Linked DNA regions of Alkalilimnicola ehrlichii MLHE-1. The main gene of each other region encodes a partner of the protein of the gene in region 2 in a complex. Links are inferred from orthologs where the notes say so. Each region holds a gene or a part of one and is shown on either strand. Other genes may lie near its edges. The genes, in order: secY and secA.

Region 1 (6,404 bases), 1.8 Mb from region 2 along the record:
GCGTATTCGGGCCCGTGACCCGGGAGCTGCGCAGCGAGAAGTTCATGCGCATCATCTCCCTGGCGCCCGAGGTGCTTTGAAGAGGTAGTCATGCGCAAGATCAGGCAAGGCGACGACGTCGTCATCATCGCCGGCAAGGACAAAGGCCGTCGCGGGCGTGTCATTCGGGTGTATCCCGACCAGGAGAAGCTCCTGGTCGAGAACGTCAACGTGGTGAAGCGCCACCGAAAGGGTAACCCGCAGCAGGGCGAGGCCGGCGGCATCATCGAGCAGGAAAAGCCGATCCATCAGTCCAACGTGGCGCTCTACAACCCAGCCACGGAGAAGGGTGATCGTGTAGGCATCCGGGTGCTGGAGGACGGGAGCAAGGCCCGTTACTTCAAGTCCAACAACGAACTGGTCGACGGTTAAGGTGCGGTGATGGTCAGGCTGCAAGAACAGTATCAAGCCGAGGTCAAGCAGGCCCTGCGGGACCGGTTCGGCTATGACAACGTGATGGAGATTCCGCGGCTCAGCAAGGTCACCCTGAACATGGGCCTGGGCGAGGCGGTACGGGACAAGAAGGTCCTGGAGAGCGCGCAGGCGGAGATGGCGGAGATCGCCGGTCAGAAGCCGATTCTGACTTACGCCCGCAAGTCGGTGGCCGGGTTCAAGATCCGCGACGGCTGGCCCATCGGCTGCAAGGTGACGCTGCGCCGGGAGCGGATGTATGAGTTCCTGGACCGGTTCATCAACGTGGCCGCGCCGCGCATCCGCGACTTCCGCGGCTTCAATCCGCGGTCGTTTGACGGCCGGGGCAACTACAACCTCGGTGTCCGGGAACAGCTGATCTTCCCGGAGATCGACTACGAAAAAGTGGACGCCGTGCGCGGGATGGATATCACCATCACCACGACGGCGAAGACCGACGAGGAGGGCCAGGCCCTGCTCGAAGGCTTCAACTTCCCGTTCCGCAAGTAAACAGACGAGATAGGTTCCGGCGATGGCAAAGGTTTCAATGGTTGAGCGCGAGCGCAAGCGGCAGAAGACGGTCCGCCGCTTTGCCGCGAAGCGCGAGGCGCTGAAGGCGATTATCAACAGCGTTGACGCCACCCAGCAGGAGCGGTTCGAGGCGCAGCTGAAGTTGCAGAAGCTGCCGCGGGACTCGAGCCCTGTCCGGGGCAGGAACCGCTGCCGTGTGACCGGTCGGCCGAGGGGCTATTACCGCAAGTTCGGGCTGGGGCGGAACAAGCTCCGCGAGGCGGCCATGAACGGCGAGATTCCCGGTCTGGTCAAGTCCAGCTGGTAAGCCCGCTCGCGCTACCCATACAGGCAGGTATAACCATGAGCATGACCGATCCCATTGCTGACATGCTGACCCGCGTTCGCAACGCCCAACGGGCGGAGAAGGCCGAAGTCAGCATGCCGTCGTCGAAGATCAAGCAGGCCATCGCCAACGTGCTGAAGGAAGAGGGCTACATCGAGTCCTTTGAGGTCGGCGGCGATGAGAAGAAGCCGGAGCTGAAGATCAGCTTGCGCTACTACCAGGGCGAGCCGGTGATCCGCGAGCTGGAGCGGGCCTCCAGCCCGGGGCTGCGGCTGTTCAAGGACAAGGGTTCTCTGCCCCGCGTGCGTAACGGGCTGGGCGTGGCCATTGTCTCCACTTCCAAGGGCGTGATGACCGACCGTGCCGCCAGGGAGGCGGGTCACGGTGGTGAGGTGCTCTGCTACGTCTTCTAAGGCAGGTTGAACAATGTCGAGAGTAGCGAAACGACCCGTCAAGGTGCCGTCCGGAGTGGAGGTCAAGCTTGATGGGCAGGACGTCAAGGTAAAGGGCCCGAAGGGCGAGCTGGCCTGGACGGTTCACGATTGGGTGGCCGTTGAGCAGGCAGACGGCGAGCTGCGGGTTCAGGCGCAACTGGATGACCGGCGCGCGGTTGCCCTGGCTGGGACCACCCGGGCCCTTCTGAACAACATGGTCACCGGGGTGAGCCAGGGCTTCGAGCGCAAGCTCGAGCTGCGTGGCGTTGGCTACCGGGCGCAGGTCCAGGGCAAGAACCTGAACCTGACCCTGGGCTTCAGCCATCCGGTGGATTACCCGGTTCCCGAGGGGATCACCATCGAGGCGCCCAGCCAGACGGAAATCGTCGTCAAGGGCGCTGACAAGCAACAGGTGGGCGAGGTCGCCGCGCAGATCCGGGCGTTCCGGCCGCCGGAGCCCTACAAGGGCAAAGGCGTGCGGTACGCGGATGAGCGCGTGGTCCTCAAGGAAGCCAAGAAGAAGTAGGCAGGTTCAGGCGTATGGATAAGAAAGCAACCCGTTTGCGGCGTGCGCGCCGGGCCCGCGCCAAGATCGCCGAGCTCAAGGTGCATCGGTTGAGCGTGCACCGCACGCCGCGGCACATGTATGCGCAGATCATCGCCCCGGACGGCGGCCGCACCCTGGTCGCCGCTTCGACGGTGGAGAAGGATCTGCGCAGCCGGGCCGAGGGCACCGGCAACTGCTCGGCCGCTGCCGAGGTGGGCCGGCTCATCGCCGAGCGTGCCAAGGCCGCAGGTGTTGAGCGCGTGGCCTTCGATCGCTCCGGCTTCAAGTATCATGGCCGGGTGAAGACGCTGGCAGATGCCGCCCGCGAGGCCGGCCTGCAATTCTAATCAGGGGCAGGATTCATGGCGAATACTGACGCACAGAATGACGGCCTTCGCGAGAAGCTGGTCGCGATCAACCGGGTCGCCAAAGTCGTCAAGGGCGGCCGGCAGTTCGGTTTCACCGCGCTGGCCGTGGTAGGTGATGGTGACGGCCAGGTGGGCTTCGGCTACGGCAAGGCGCGTGAGGTGCCGGCCGCCATCCAGAAGGCGATGGAAAAGGCGCGGGCCAACATGAAGCGGGTTCACCTCGATGGGGGCACGCTGCAGTACGCGGTCACGGCCAACCACGGCTCGTCCAAGGTCTACATGCAGCCAGCGTCGGCCGGTACCGGCATCATCGCCGGCGGGGCTATGCGCGCGGTTTTTGAGGTGGTGGGTGTCCAGGACGTGCTGGCCAAGGCGATCGGTTCCCGCAACCCCATCAACGTGGTGCGCGCCACCATCAAGGGGCTGACGGACGTGGACTCCCCGGATGCCGTTGCGGCCCGCCGGGGCAAGAAGGTTGAGGACATCGTAGGCTAGCCATGACGACTCAAAAGCAGCTCAAGGTGACCCAGAAGCGCAGCACCGTCGGCCGGATTGCCAGCCACAAGGCCTGTGTGGCCGGTCTGGGTCTGCGCCGCATCAATCACAGCGTGGTGGTGGCCGATACCCCGGAGAACCGGGGCATGATCAACAAGGTGGCCTACCTCCTGGAAGTCGAGGAGTGCTGACATGCGTTTGAATTCCCTCCGTCCGGCCGCCGGCAGCCGTCCCGACGCGAACCGCGTCGGCCGCGGTGCGGGTACCGGCAATGGCAAGACCGCCGGCCGTGGCCACAAGGGCCAGCACAGCCGCTCCGGGGGCTTCACCAAGGTCGGCTTCGAGGGCGGTCAAATGCCCTTGCAGCGCCGGGTGCCGAAAGTGGGCTTCCGCTCCCGCAAGGCGTTGACCCGGGCCGAGGTGCGCTTGTCCGAGCTGAACAAGGTCGAGGGTGATACCGTGGACCTGCTGACGCTGAAGCAGGCCGGCATCATCAATCGCGGCGTGCGCACGGCCAAGGTGATTGCCTCGGGCAAAGTGGAGCGCGCGGTGACGGTGCAGGGGCTGGCGGTCACCAAGGGTGCCCGCGAGGCCATCGAGGCGGCTGGCGGAAAGGTAGAGGCGTAAGTGGCCACCGGCGGGAGCAATGCGGCAGGGCTGGGCGGACTCGGCAAGCTGACCGAGGTGCGCCAGCGTCTGGTCTTCGTGCTGATGGCGCTGATTGTCTACCGCATCGGCACCCACATCACGATCCCCGGGATCGACCCCGAAGCGCTCGCCGTCATGGTGGAGCAGCAGCGGGGCACGATCCTGGAGATGTTCAACATGTTCGCCGGTGGCGCGTTGGAGCGACTCTCCATCTTCGCCCTGGGCATCATGCCGTACATCTCCTCCGCCATCATCATGCAGCTGCTCACGGCGGTGATTCCCACCCTGGAGCGGCTCAAGAAGGAAGGTGAGGCGGGCCGCCGGAAGATCACCCAGTACACCCGTTACGGGGCGCTCGGGTTGGCGATCTTCCAGGGGATCGGTATCAGTGTCGCGTTGCAGAGCCAGGGTGTGGCGGCAACGCCCGGGCCGGCCTTTGTGTTCATCAGCACGGTGACGTTGGCCACCGGGACCATGTTCCTGATGTGGCTCGGTGAACAGGTGACCGAGCGGGGTATCGGCAACGGTATCTCAATCATCATCTTCGCCGGCATCGTCGCCGGGCTGCCGAGCGCGATCGGCGGCACGCTGGAGCTCAACCGCACCGGTGAGATCGGCGCCGGGGTCATCTTGGCGCTGGCGGTGCTGGGTGTCGCGGTGGTCAGCTTCGTGGTGTTCGTGGAGCGGGGTCAGCGCCGGATCACGGTGAACTACGCGCGGCGGCAGCAGGGCCGGAAGATGTACCAGGCCCAGAGCAGCCACCTCCCGCTGAAGCTGAACATGGCCGGGGTGATTCCGCCGATCTTCGCCTCCAGCATTATCCTGTTCCCGTCGACGCTGGGGCAGTGGTTCGGCGAGGGCACCGGGATCGAATGGCTGGGGCCGCTGGCGGCCACGCTGAGCCCGGGGCAGCCGTTGTATGTGGCGTTCTACGCGGTCGCCATCATCTTCTTCTGCTTCTTCTATACGGCGCTGGTGTTCAACGCCCGCGATACGGCGGACAACCTGAAGCGCTCCGGTGCGTTTATCCCGGGGATTCGGCCGGGCGAGCAGACCGCAAAGTACATCGACAGTGTGATGAGCAGGCTCACCTTTTGGGGGGCCATCTACATCACCGCCGTCTGTCTGCTGCCGGAGTTCCTGATCCTGTACTGGAACGTGCCTTTCTACTTCGGCGGGACGTCCCTGCTGATTATCGTCATCGTCATCATGGACTTCATGGCGCAATTGCAGGCCCACCTGGTGTCGCACCAGTACGAGCCGTTGATGAAGAAGGCGAACCTCAAGGGACAGGGTCCGGCCGGCGGGGGTCTCCTGCGGTGAGACCTGGCGGCCCCCGCGCTCGCGGGGGCGCGCTCAGCGGGATTTTCTGATATCCTTCGCGCCCACCCGGGTTCGGGCAGGCGGGTGACAGGCTTTGGTTTTGGAGACGAATCATGAAAGTACGTGCGTCGGTCAAAAAGATCTGCCGTAACTGCAAGATCGTTCGCCGCAACGGTGTGGTGCGGGTGATCTGCTCCGACGGCCGGCATAAGCAGCGTCAGGGCTGAGCGGCCGGAGTTGCAGCAGGGCACTAGGTTTGGATACAATCGCGGGTTTTCCGCGCACTGAGACTGGGAGAGAGGCTTCATGGCCCGTATTGCAGGTGTCAACATTCCCGTCCACAAGCACGCCTGGGTGGCGCTGACCTCTATTTACGGCGTCGGCCGTACCCGGGCCAAGGCCATCTGCGATGAGGCAGGCGTGCCGCGGGACCGCAAGGTCAAGGAACTCACCGAGCAGGAGCTCGAGGCGATCCGTACCGCGCTGGGCAAGTACGAGGTCGAGGGTGACCTGCGTCGTGCCGTGGCCATGGACATCAAACGGCTGATGGATCTGGGCTGCTACCGCGGCATCCGTCACCGTCGCGGTCTGCCGGTACGCGGTCAGCGCACGCAGACCAATGCCCGTACCCGTAAGGGCCCGCGTCGCGGTCCGGCAGGCAAGTAACCCGCCTGCCCGCCCGGCGGGGCAGGGCCGAATAAGGGTTCGAGTGAATCTTCAAGATCAGGATTTAGCAAATGGCGAAAGCAGCGACCCGGTCACGCACTAAGCGTGCCAAGCGTACGGTGGTTGACGGCATCGCGCACATCAACGCGACCTTCAACAACACGATTATCACCATCACGGACCGCCAGGGCAATGGCCTGGCCTGGGCCAGCGCCGGCGGCAGTGGCTTTCGTGGCTCCCGTAAGAGCACGCCCTTTGCGGCCCAGGTGGCTTCCGAGCGTGCCGGCCGGGCTGCCCTGGATTACGGCCTGAAAAACCTGGAGGTTCGCGTCAAGGGCCCGGGGCCGGGTCGTGAGTCGGCGGTGCGCGCATTGAACGCCGTGGGCTACCGGATCACCAATATTTCCGACGTCAGCCCCATTCCGCACAACGGCTGCCGGCCGCCCAAGAAGCGCCGCGTCTGATCCAGGAGTTAAGTCATGGCAAGGTACATCGGTCCCACGTGTAAGCTGGCCCGCCGGGAGGGCACTGACCTCTTCCTGAAGAGCGGCGTCCGGCCGCTGGACAGCAAGTGCAAGCTCGATCAGCCCCCGGGGCCCAAGCTCCAGCGGCGCACC
Region 2 (6,743 bases):
TATCCGTCATGGGTCTCCTCCTGACTTGTTCGCGCTTGCACGGCCCCGCCCCTTGCGGACAATATTGACGGCAGGGAGCGCCCCCGCCGGTTCGGGTGCGCCAAACGGCAAAGTATATCGGCTTTGCCCGGTATGGGCATCAGCATAGACACCCAGCGGGCCAATTGCGGAGGTCAAGTGGCGGACAGGGGCGGTAAGGTGGTTTACCTGCGACGGGAGGCCTCCAACGTCGGCCAGCCGATGCCGGAGCGGGTGGCGGACGTATCCCGGCTGGCCGAGGAGCGCCTGCTTACGCTCATTCGCCGGGTGTTCGATGAGGCCGATGACACCCTGTTCGACTGCGCGCGTCCGGTGGTGGCCGAGGGCGGGCGCGACCACTACCTGCGGGCGATGCGGGAGCTGCGCTTGCGGCGCCATGAGCTGGAGGAGGTGTTCCGCGCCGGGCTGGAGGCCCGCTTCACCGCACTGCCCAGTCCGATGGGGCCGCCCGTGGCCGGTGACAGCCCGTCCCCGGATGCCACCGACCTGGATGCCCGTGAGCTGGCCCTGGCGGTGGACGCCCTGGCCGCCAAGGCCCGCCGCCGTTTCAGTCCGCAACTGGTGGCGGTGACCCGGCTGTTGGGCCGGGAATACCCCGGGGGTGAGGTCCGCGAGGAGGATAATCCGCTGGATCCCGGCCGGGTGGCGCAGTGTTTTGCCCGGGCCATCGACGTGCTGCGCGTGGGGCTGGAGCCCCGACTGGTGCTGCTCAAGCTCTTTGATCGCCACCTGATGCGGGGGTTGGGGGCGATCTACGCCGAGGTGGAGACCGCCATGACCGGCCGCGCGCCGGTGGTGCCGGCCCGTGGCCCGTCGGGGTTGGATCATGCCGGTGGTGGCAGTGATCCGGCCGACCCGGGGACACAGGGGGCCGCCGGTCTGTCATCCGGGGCCGATCGGGACGCCGAGCGGGCGATGCGCCAGCAGGCGGAAGAGAACCGCAGCCAGGTCGAAGCGGCGCGGGAGCGGGTGCGCCGGGAGGTCGGCCGCTGTCTTGAGGGCCGGAACCCGCCGCGGCTGGTGCGGGAACTGCTCGAGGACACCTGGTCCCGGGTGCTGTTCATTACCTGCCTCAAGGAGGGCGTGGACAGTGAGACCTGGGTCCGCCAGTGCGCCCTGATGGAGCGCCTGCTCTGGAGCGTGGAGCCCCATGACGACCCGGTGGTGCAGCAGCAACTGGTGGTGGAGATACCGTTGCTCCTGCACGAGCTGGCCGAGGGGCTCTCCTGGGTGCTTTACAATCCCTTTGAGATGCACAAACTGCTGCGCGCCCTGGAGGCCGAGCACCTGCGCTGCCTGCAGGCGGCCGATCCGGCCCTGGACGAGTCGGTTTGGCCGGCGGAGGCCGAGGCCGTGGGGGCGGATCCGCGTGATCTGGAGGCCAACCGTCAACGGCTGCGCCAGGTGCCGGTGGGGACCTGGTTCGAGTTCCTCCGCGATCACGGGCGTCGGCTGCAGGGCCGGCTCGCGGAGCGGCGCGACGACGGGCGGGCGATGGTGTTCGCCAACCGGGCCGGGTTCAAGGTGTTGGAGACCGGCGTGGACGATCTGGCCCAGGGCCTGGCCGACTCCTCCGTGCTGATTCTCGACGACAACCGCCTGTTCAATACCGCCTTGGCGGATGTGGTCCGGCGCCTGAAAGAGCGCCATGCCGGGCAGCGGGACTAGCGTTCCACTGTCAGTCCAGTGGGTCGTCCGGTTTGCCCTCCGCGTGCCGGGCCAGCCGCAGTAGCGCCCGGCGCAGGGGCTCCGGTGCCTGTTCCGCGCTCTGGCGGATGCTCTTGATGGCCTCCGGCCCCGGCGGTTGTCGGGGGGGCTGGCGGCGGCGTGCCCGCTCCCGGGCCGGGCGGACTTGCACCTCCAGCCGCCGCGGGCGAAGCCCCCCGATGCGTTCCGCCGCGTCCAGCAGGGGCGTCTCCAGGTAGCGCAGCCGGGTGGCCCAGAGGCTGTCCTCGGTGACCAGCAGCAGGCGTTCGGCATCCAGTGCGGCCAGTTTCCAGGGCCCGTGGAGCTCCGGCGGCATCTCGGCGTTCAGCCGCCGCGCCAGTCGGGCGAAGTGGCCGAGCTGGCGCAGGGTGCGCTGCTCCACCGGCAGGTTGTTCAGCCAGTGATTCAGGGGCTTGGGTCTGCCGGGCTGACTCATCGGGTCTCTCCGCGGTTGCCGCCGGGGTCATGCGACCCCCAGCCATATGATATATAGTAGGTCGCTTCCCGAACCATCGATGAAACCCGAGCAGTCCCCCTGGGAGAGTTCATGTTCAGCGCCATTGCCAAGAAGGTCTTCGGCACCCGCAACGATCGCGCCGTGAAGCGCCTGGCCAAAGAGGTTGAGCGCATCAACGCGCTGGAACCCGAGATAGAGGCCCTCTCCGACGACCAGCTGCGTGCACGCACCGAGGCGTTCCGCGAGCAGGTGGAGCAGGGGCGCACACTGGACGACCTATTGCCCGAGGCCTTTGCCGTCGCCCGGGAGGCCTCCCGGCGGGTCCTGGGGATGCGCCATTTCGACGTGCAGCTCATCGGTGGCATGGTACTCCACCAGGGCAAGATCGCCGAGATGAAGACCGGTGAGGGCAAGACCCTGGTGGCCACCCTGGCGGTTTACCTGCATGCCCTGAGCGGCCGCGGGGTGCACGTGGTGACGGTCAACGACTACCTGGCCCGTCGCGATGCCGCCTGGATGGGGCGCATCTACGAGTTTCTGGGCCTCTCGGTGGGCGTGGTGGTCCCCGGCCAGAGCCGGGAGGAGAAGAAAGCCGCCTACGAGGCCGACATTACCTACGGCACCAACAACGAGTTCGGCTTCGACTACCTGCGTGACAACATGGCCTTCCGCCCCGAGGACCGGGTGCAGCGGGAGCTGGCCTACGCCATTGTCGACGAGGTGGACTCCATCCTCATCGACGAGGCGCGGACCCCACTGATCATCTCCGGGCCGGCGGAACAGAGCAGCGAGCTCTACCAGCAGATGACGCGTATCGTGCCCAGGCTCCAGCGCCAGGAGGAAGAGGACGGCCCCGGCGACTATTACCTGGACGAGAAGGCCCGCCAGGCCCATATCACCGAGGAGGGGCACGAGAACATCGAGCGCCTGCTCCAGGCCGAGGGGTTGCTGGAAGAGGGGGAGAGCCTGTACGACGCCCGTAACATCTCCCTGGTGCACCATCTGAACGCGGCCCTGCGTGCCCACACCCTGTTCCAGAAGGACGTCAACTACCTGGTGCAGGACAACAAGATCGTCATCGTCGACGAGTTTACCGGCCGCGCCATGCCCGGGCGGCGTTGGTCCGAGGGGCTGCACCAGGCGGTGGAGGCCAAGGAAGGGGTGCCCATCCAGTCCGAGAACCAGACGCTGGCCTCCATCACCTTCCAGAACTACTTCCGCATGTATGAGCTGCTCGCCGGCATGACCGGGACGGCGGACACCGAGGCGTTCGAGTTCCAGCACATCTACGGGCTGGAGGTGCTCTCCATCCCCACCCACAAGCCCATGATCCGCGACGACATGACGGATCTGGTCTACCGCACGGCGCGGGAGAAGTACGACGCCATCATTGAGGACATCCAGTGGTGCGCCCAGCATGATCGCCCGGTGCTGGTGGGTACTACCTCCATCGAGGCCTCGGAACTGCTCTCGAAGGCGCTGCGCAAGGCGAAGATCCCCCACAATGTGCTCAACGCCAAGAATCACGAGCAGGAGGCCGGGATCATCGCCAACGCCGGCCTGCCGGGGGCGGTGACCATTGCCACCAACATGGCCGGTCGCGGGACCGACATCGTGTTGGGCGGCAACCTGGAGGCGGAGTTGGCCGAGTTGGGGGAGGACGCCAGCGAGGAAAAGATCGAGCAGGTCAAACGCGACTGGCAGGCCCGTCACGACCGGGTGATCGAGGCCGGCGGCCTGCATGTGATCGGCACCGAGCGTCACGAATCCCGGCGGATCGACAACCAGCTGCGCGGCCGCGCCGGCCGGCAGGGCGACCCCGGCTCCTCCCGCTTCTACCTGTCGCTGGAGGACAGCCTGCTGCGCATCTTCGCCTCCGAGCGCATGTCCGGAATGATGCAGCGCCTGGGCATGGAGGAGGGTGAGGCCATCGAGAGCCCCATGGTCTCGCGGGTCATTGAGAATGCCCAGCGCAAGGTGGAGGCGTACAACTTTGATGTTCGCAAACACCTGCTGGACTTCGACGATGTCGCCAACGACCAGCGCCGGGTGATCTACCAGCAGCGCCGGGAGTTGCTGGAGGCCGACGACGTCTCCGAGACCGTCGATGCCATGCGCAACGACGTCATCGACAGCGTCATCTCCGAGTTCATCCCGCCCGGCTCCATCGACGAGCAGTGGGACGTGGCCGGCCTGGAGGAGACCCTGGAGTCCGACTTTGGACTCAAACTGCCGCTGCGCCAGTGGTTGGACGAGGACGACTCCCTGCACGAGGAGACCCTGCGCGAGCGCATCCACCACGAGGTGGAGGCCCATTACCGCGGCAAGGAGGAACTGGCCGGGGCCGAGGTCCTGCGCCAGTTCGAGAAGGCGGTGATGCTTCAGGTGCTGGACAAGACCTGGAAGGACCACCTGGCCGCCATGGACTACCTGCGCCAGGGCATCCACCTGCGGGGCTACGCCCAGCGTAACCCCAAGCAGGAGTTCAAGCGCGAGGCCTTTGCCATGTTCCAGGAGATGCTGGAGGGGCTGAAGCGCGAGGTGGTCGGACTGCTCTGCCGGGTCCGGGTCCGTGCCGAGGAGGACGTGGAGGCGGTGGAGGAGCAACGCCGCCGCCAGGGCGATATGCAGTATCGCCACGCCCAGGCCAACAGCCTGTCCGGGCAGGGCGCCGGCGGCGAGGGGGCCGCGGGCGGGACGGCGCGGGGGCCGGTTCAGCAGGCGGATCAACTGCCCTTCGGGCGCAAGGTCGGCCGCAATGAGCCCTGCCCCTGCGGCTCCGGCAAGAAGTATAAGCAGTGCTGCGGCAAGCTGAGCTGAGGAGGGTGGCATGAGCGAACCGCAGCCGCTTCCCGTGCCCGGTGTACGGCTCGGCACGGCCCAGGCGGGTATCAAGCGGGTCGGGCAACGGGACTTGGTGGTCATGGAACTGGCCGCCGGCAGCCGCTGCGCCGCGGTCTTTACCCGCAACCGCTTCTGCGCCGCACCGGTGCACGTGGCGCGCGAGCACCTGGCCGCCGGTAGCCCCCGCTGGCTGCTGATCAATACCGGCAACGCCAACGCCGGCACCGGCGAGGCCGGGATGCGCGACGCCCGCGCCTGCTGCCAGGCCCTGGCCCAGCAGGTGGGCGTGGCGCCCGAGGCGGTCCTGCCCTTCTCCACCGGTGTCATCGGTGAGCCGTTGCCGGTGGACCGCATCGTCGCCGGGCTGCCGGACGCGGTGGCGGCCCTGAGTGAGGCGGGCTGGCAGGAGGCCGGTTGGGGCATTCTCACCACCGACACCCGGCCCAAGCTGGCCTCAGCCACGGTCCAGCTGGCGGGCGGGGCGGTGACGCTGACCGGCATGGCCAAGGGCTCGGGCATGATCCGGCCCAACATGGCCACCATGCTGGCCTTCGTGGCCACCGACGCCGACATCCCGCAGGCCACCCTGCAAGGGTTGCTGGGCGAGGCGGTCGCCCAATCCTTCAACCGGGTGACGGTGGACGGCGACACCTCCACCAACGATGCCTGTACGCTGGTGGCCACCGGCCACTCCGGTGTGGCGCTTGCCGGCGAGGGGGACCGTGAGCGGTTGGCCTCCGCCCTGACCGACCTCTGCGTCACCCTGGCACGGGCGATCGCCCGCGACGGCGAGGGCGCCACCCGGCTGATCAATGTCGTCGTGGAGGGCGCGCAGGCGGTCGCCGAGGCCGAGCGGGTGGCCTTCACCGTGGCCGAGTCGCCCCTGGTGAAGACGGCCCTGTTCGCCGCCGACCCCAACTGGGGGCGCATCCTGGCCGCGGTGGGCAGGGCGGGCATCGATGATCTGGACGTCGCCGGCGTGACCATCGACCTGGACGATTACCGGATCGCCGAACAGGGGGGACGGGCCGCCGGGTACGATGAGGCCGAGGCCTCCCGCCGCATCCAGGGCTCGGAGGTGACCATCCGCATCGGCCTGGGGCGGGGCGCGGCCGCCGCCACCGTCTGGACCTGCGATTTCTCCTACGACTACGTGCGCATCAACGCGGAGTACCGTACCTGAGCCCATGGCGCGTCTGCACGTGGCCGTGGGTGTCATCCTCGACGACCGGCAGCGGGTACTGGTGGCGCGCCGGGCCGCCCACCGCCACCAGGGCGGGCGGTGGGAGTTTCCCGGCGGCAAGGTGGAGCCGGGCGAGACGGTGGTGCAGGCGCTCTGCCGCGAACTCGAGGAGGAGTTGGCGATCAGCCCCACCCGCACCTCGCCGATGATGCGCATCGAACACGACTACCCGGACCGCCGCGTCAGCCTGGATGTGCACCGGGTGAGCGCCTGGCGGGGCGAGCCACGCGGGCTCGAGGGCCAGCCGCTGGCCTGGCTGAGGGCCACGGAGTTGGCCCGCCGGCCTTTTCCGCAGGCCAATCTCCCCATCATCCGACGGCTGGCCCTGCCGCCCTTTCTGATCATCACCGAGCCGCTGGCCCCCGGTGACCTGGCGGGCCTGGCGCGCCGGCTCCAGTCGCTGGCCGTGCCGGCTCGCGGGGCCTGGCTGCAGCTGCGTCTGCCGGACTGGGA

What was found.
Region 1: the proteins of secA (region 2) and secY are in contact, whole or in part, in a crystal structure (PDB 3DIN), measured with the Thermotoga maritima proteins. The link is inferred for Alkalilimnicola ehrlichii MLHE-1 from one-to-one orthologs. Residues at the interface, in WP_004082002.1 of Thermotoga maritima: Glu261, Ala262, Arg263, Lys300, Ala301, Arg302, Thr303, Ile304, Ile305, Leu323, Tyr324, Asp325, Pro326, Val329, Ser330, Tyr333, Ile336, Lys340, Phe345, Val349, Glu363, Phe364, Tyr374, Ser375, Gly376, Gly377, Glu393, Ile395, Thr482, Ser483; in WP_004081795.1 of Thermotoga maritima: Glu108, Gly109, Glu110, Glu111, Ala236, Glu237, Arg238, Arg239, Ile240, Thr241, Ile242, Gln243, Tyr244, Ala245, Arg246, Arg247, Val248, Thr249, Gly250, Arg251, Arg252, Val253, Tyr254, Gly256, Ala257, Ser258, Thr259, Tyr260, Leu261, Pro262.

What each region holds. Positions count from the first base shown.
Region 1 is NC_008340.1:523,199-529,602, forward strand. The notes cover bases 3,002-5,949. They hold secY (preprotein translocase subunit SecY), read left to right. Parts: upstream 3,002-3,777; coding sequence 3,778-5,121; downstream 5,122-5,949. Other genes in these bases: rpsE (30S ribosomal protein S5), read left to right, coding at 3,002-3,150; rpmD (50S ribosomal protein L30), read left to right, coding at 3,153-3,341; rplO (50S ribosomal protein L15), read left to right, coding at 3,343-3,777; rpmJ (50S ribosomal protein L36), read left to right, coding at 5,235-5,348; rpsM (30S ribosomal protein S13), read left to right, coding at 5,428-5,787. Also shown: rplN (50S ribosomal protein L14), read left to right, coding at 1-80; rplX (50S ribosomal protein L24), read left to right, coding at 91-411; rplE (50S ribosomal protein L5), read left to right, coding at 421-960; rpsN (30S ribosomal protein S14), read left to right, coding at 983-1,288; rpsH (30S ribosomal protein S8), read left to right, coding at 1,324-1,719; rplF (50S ribosomal protein L6), read left to right, coding at 1,733-2,266; rplR (50S ribosomal protein L18), read left to right, coding at 2,281-2,634; more of rpsE, read left to right, coding at 2,650-3,001; more of rpsK, read left to right, coding at 5,950-6,251; rpsD (30S ribosomal protein S4), read left to right, coding at 6,267-6,404. UniProt on the Escherichia coli protein: The central subunit of the protein translocation channel SecYEG. Consists of two halves formed by TMs 1-5 and 6-10.
Region 2 is NC_008340.1:2,362,336-2,369,078, reverse strand. What follows is about bases 1,937-5,223. They hold secA (preprotein translocase subunit SecA), read left to right. Parts: upstream 1,937-2,293; coding sequence 2,294-5,023; downstream 5,024-5,223. Other genes in these bases: argJ (bifunctional glutamate N-acetyltransferase/amino-acid acetyltransferase ArgJ), read left to right, coding at 5,034-5,223; MLG_RS14900 (DUF721 domain-containing protein), read right to left, coding at 1,937-2,182. Also shown: MLG_RS10600 (class I fructose-bisphosphate aldolase), read right to left, coding at 1-10; MLG_RS10595 (DUF1631 family protein), read left to right, coding at 178-1,707; more of MLG_RS14900, read right to left, coding at 1,718-1,936; more of argJ, read left to right, coding at 5,224-6,230; MLG_RS10575 (Nudix family hydrolase), read left to right, coding at 6,235-6,743. UniProt on the Escherichia coli protein: Required for protein export, interacts with the SecYEG preprotein conducting channel.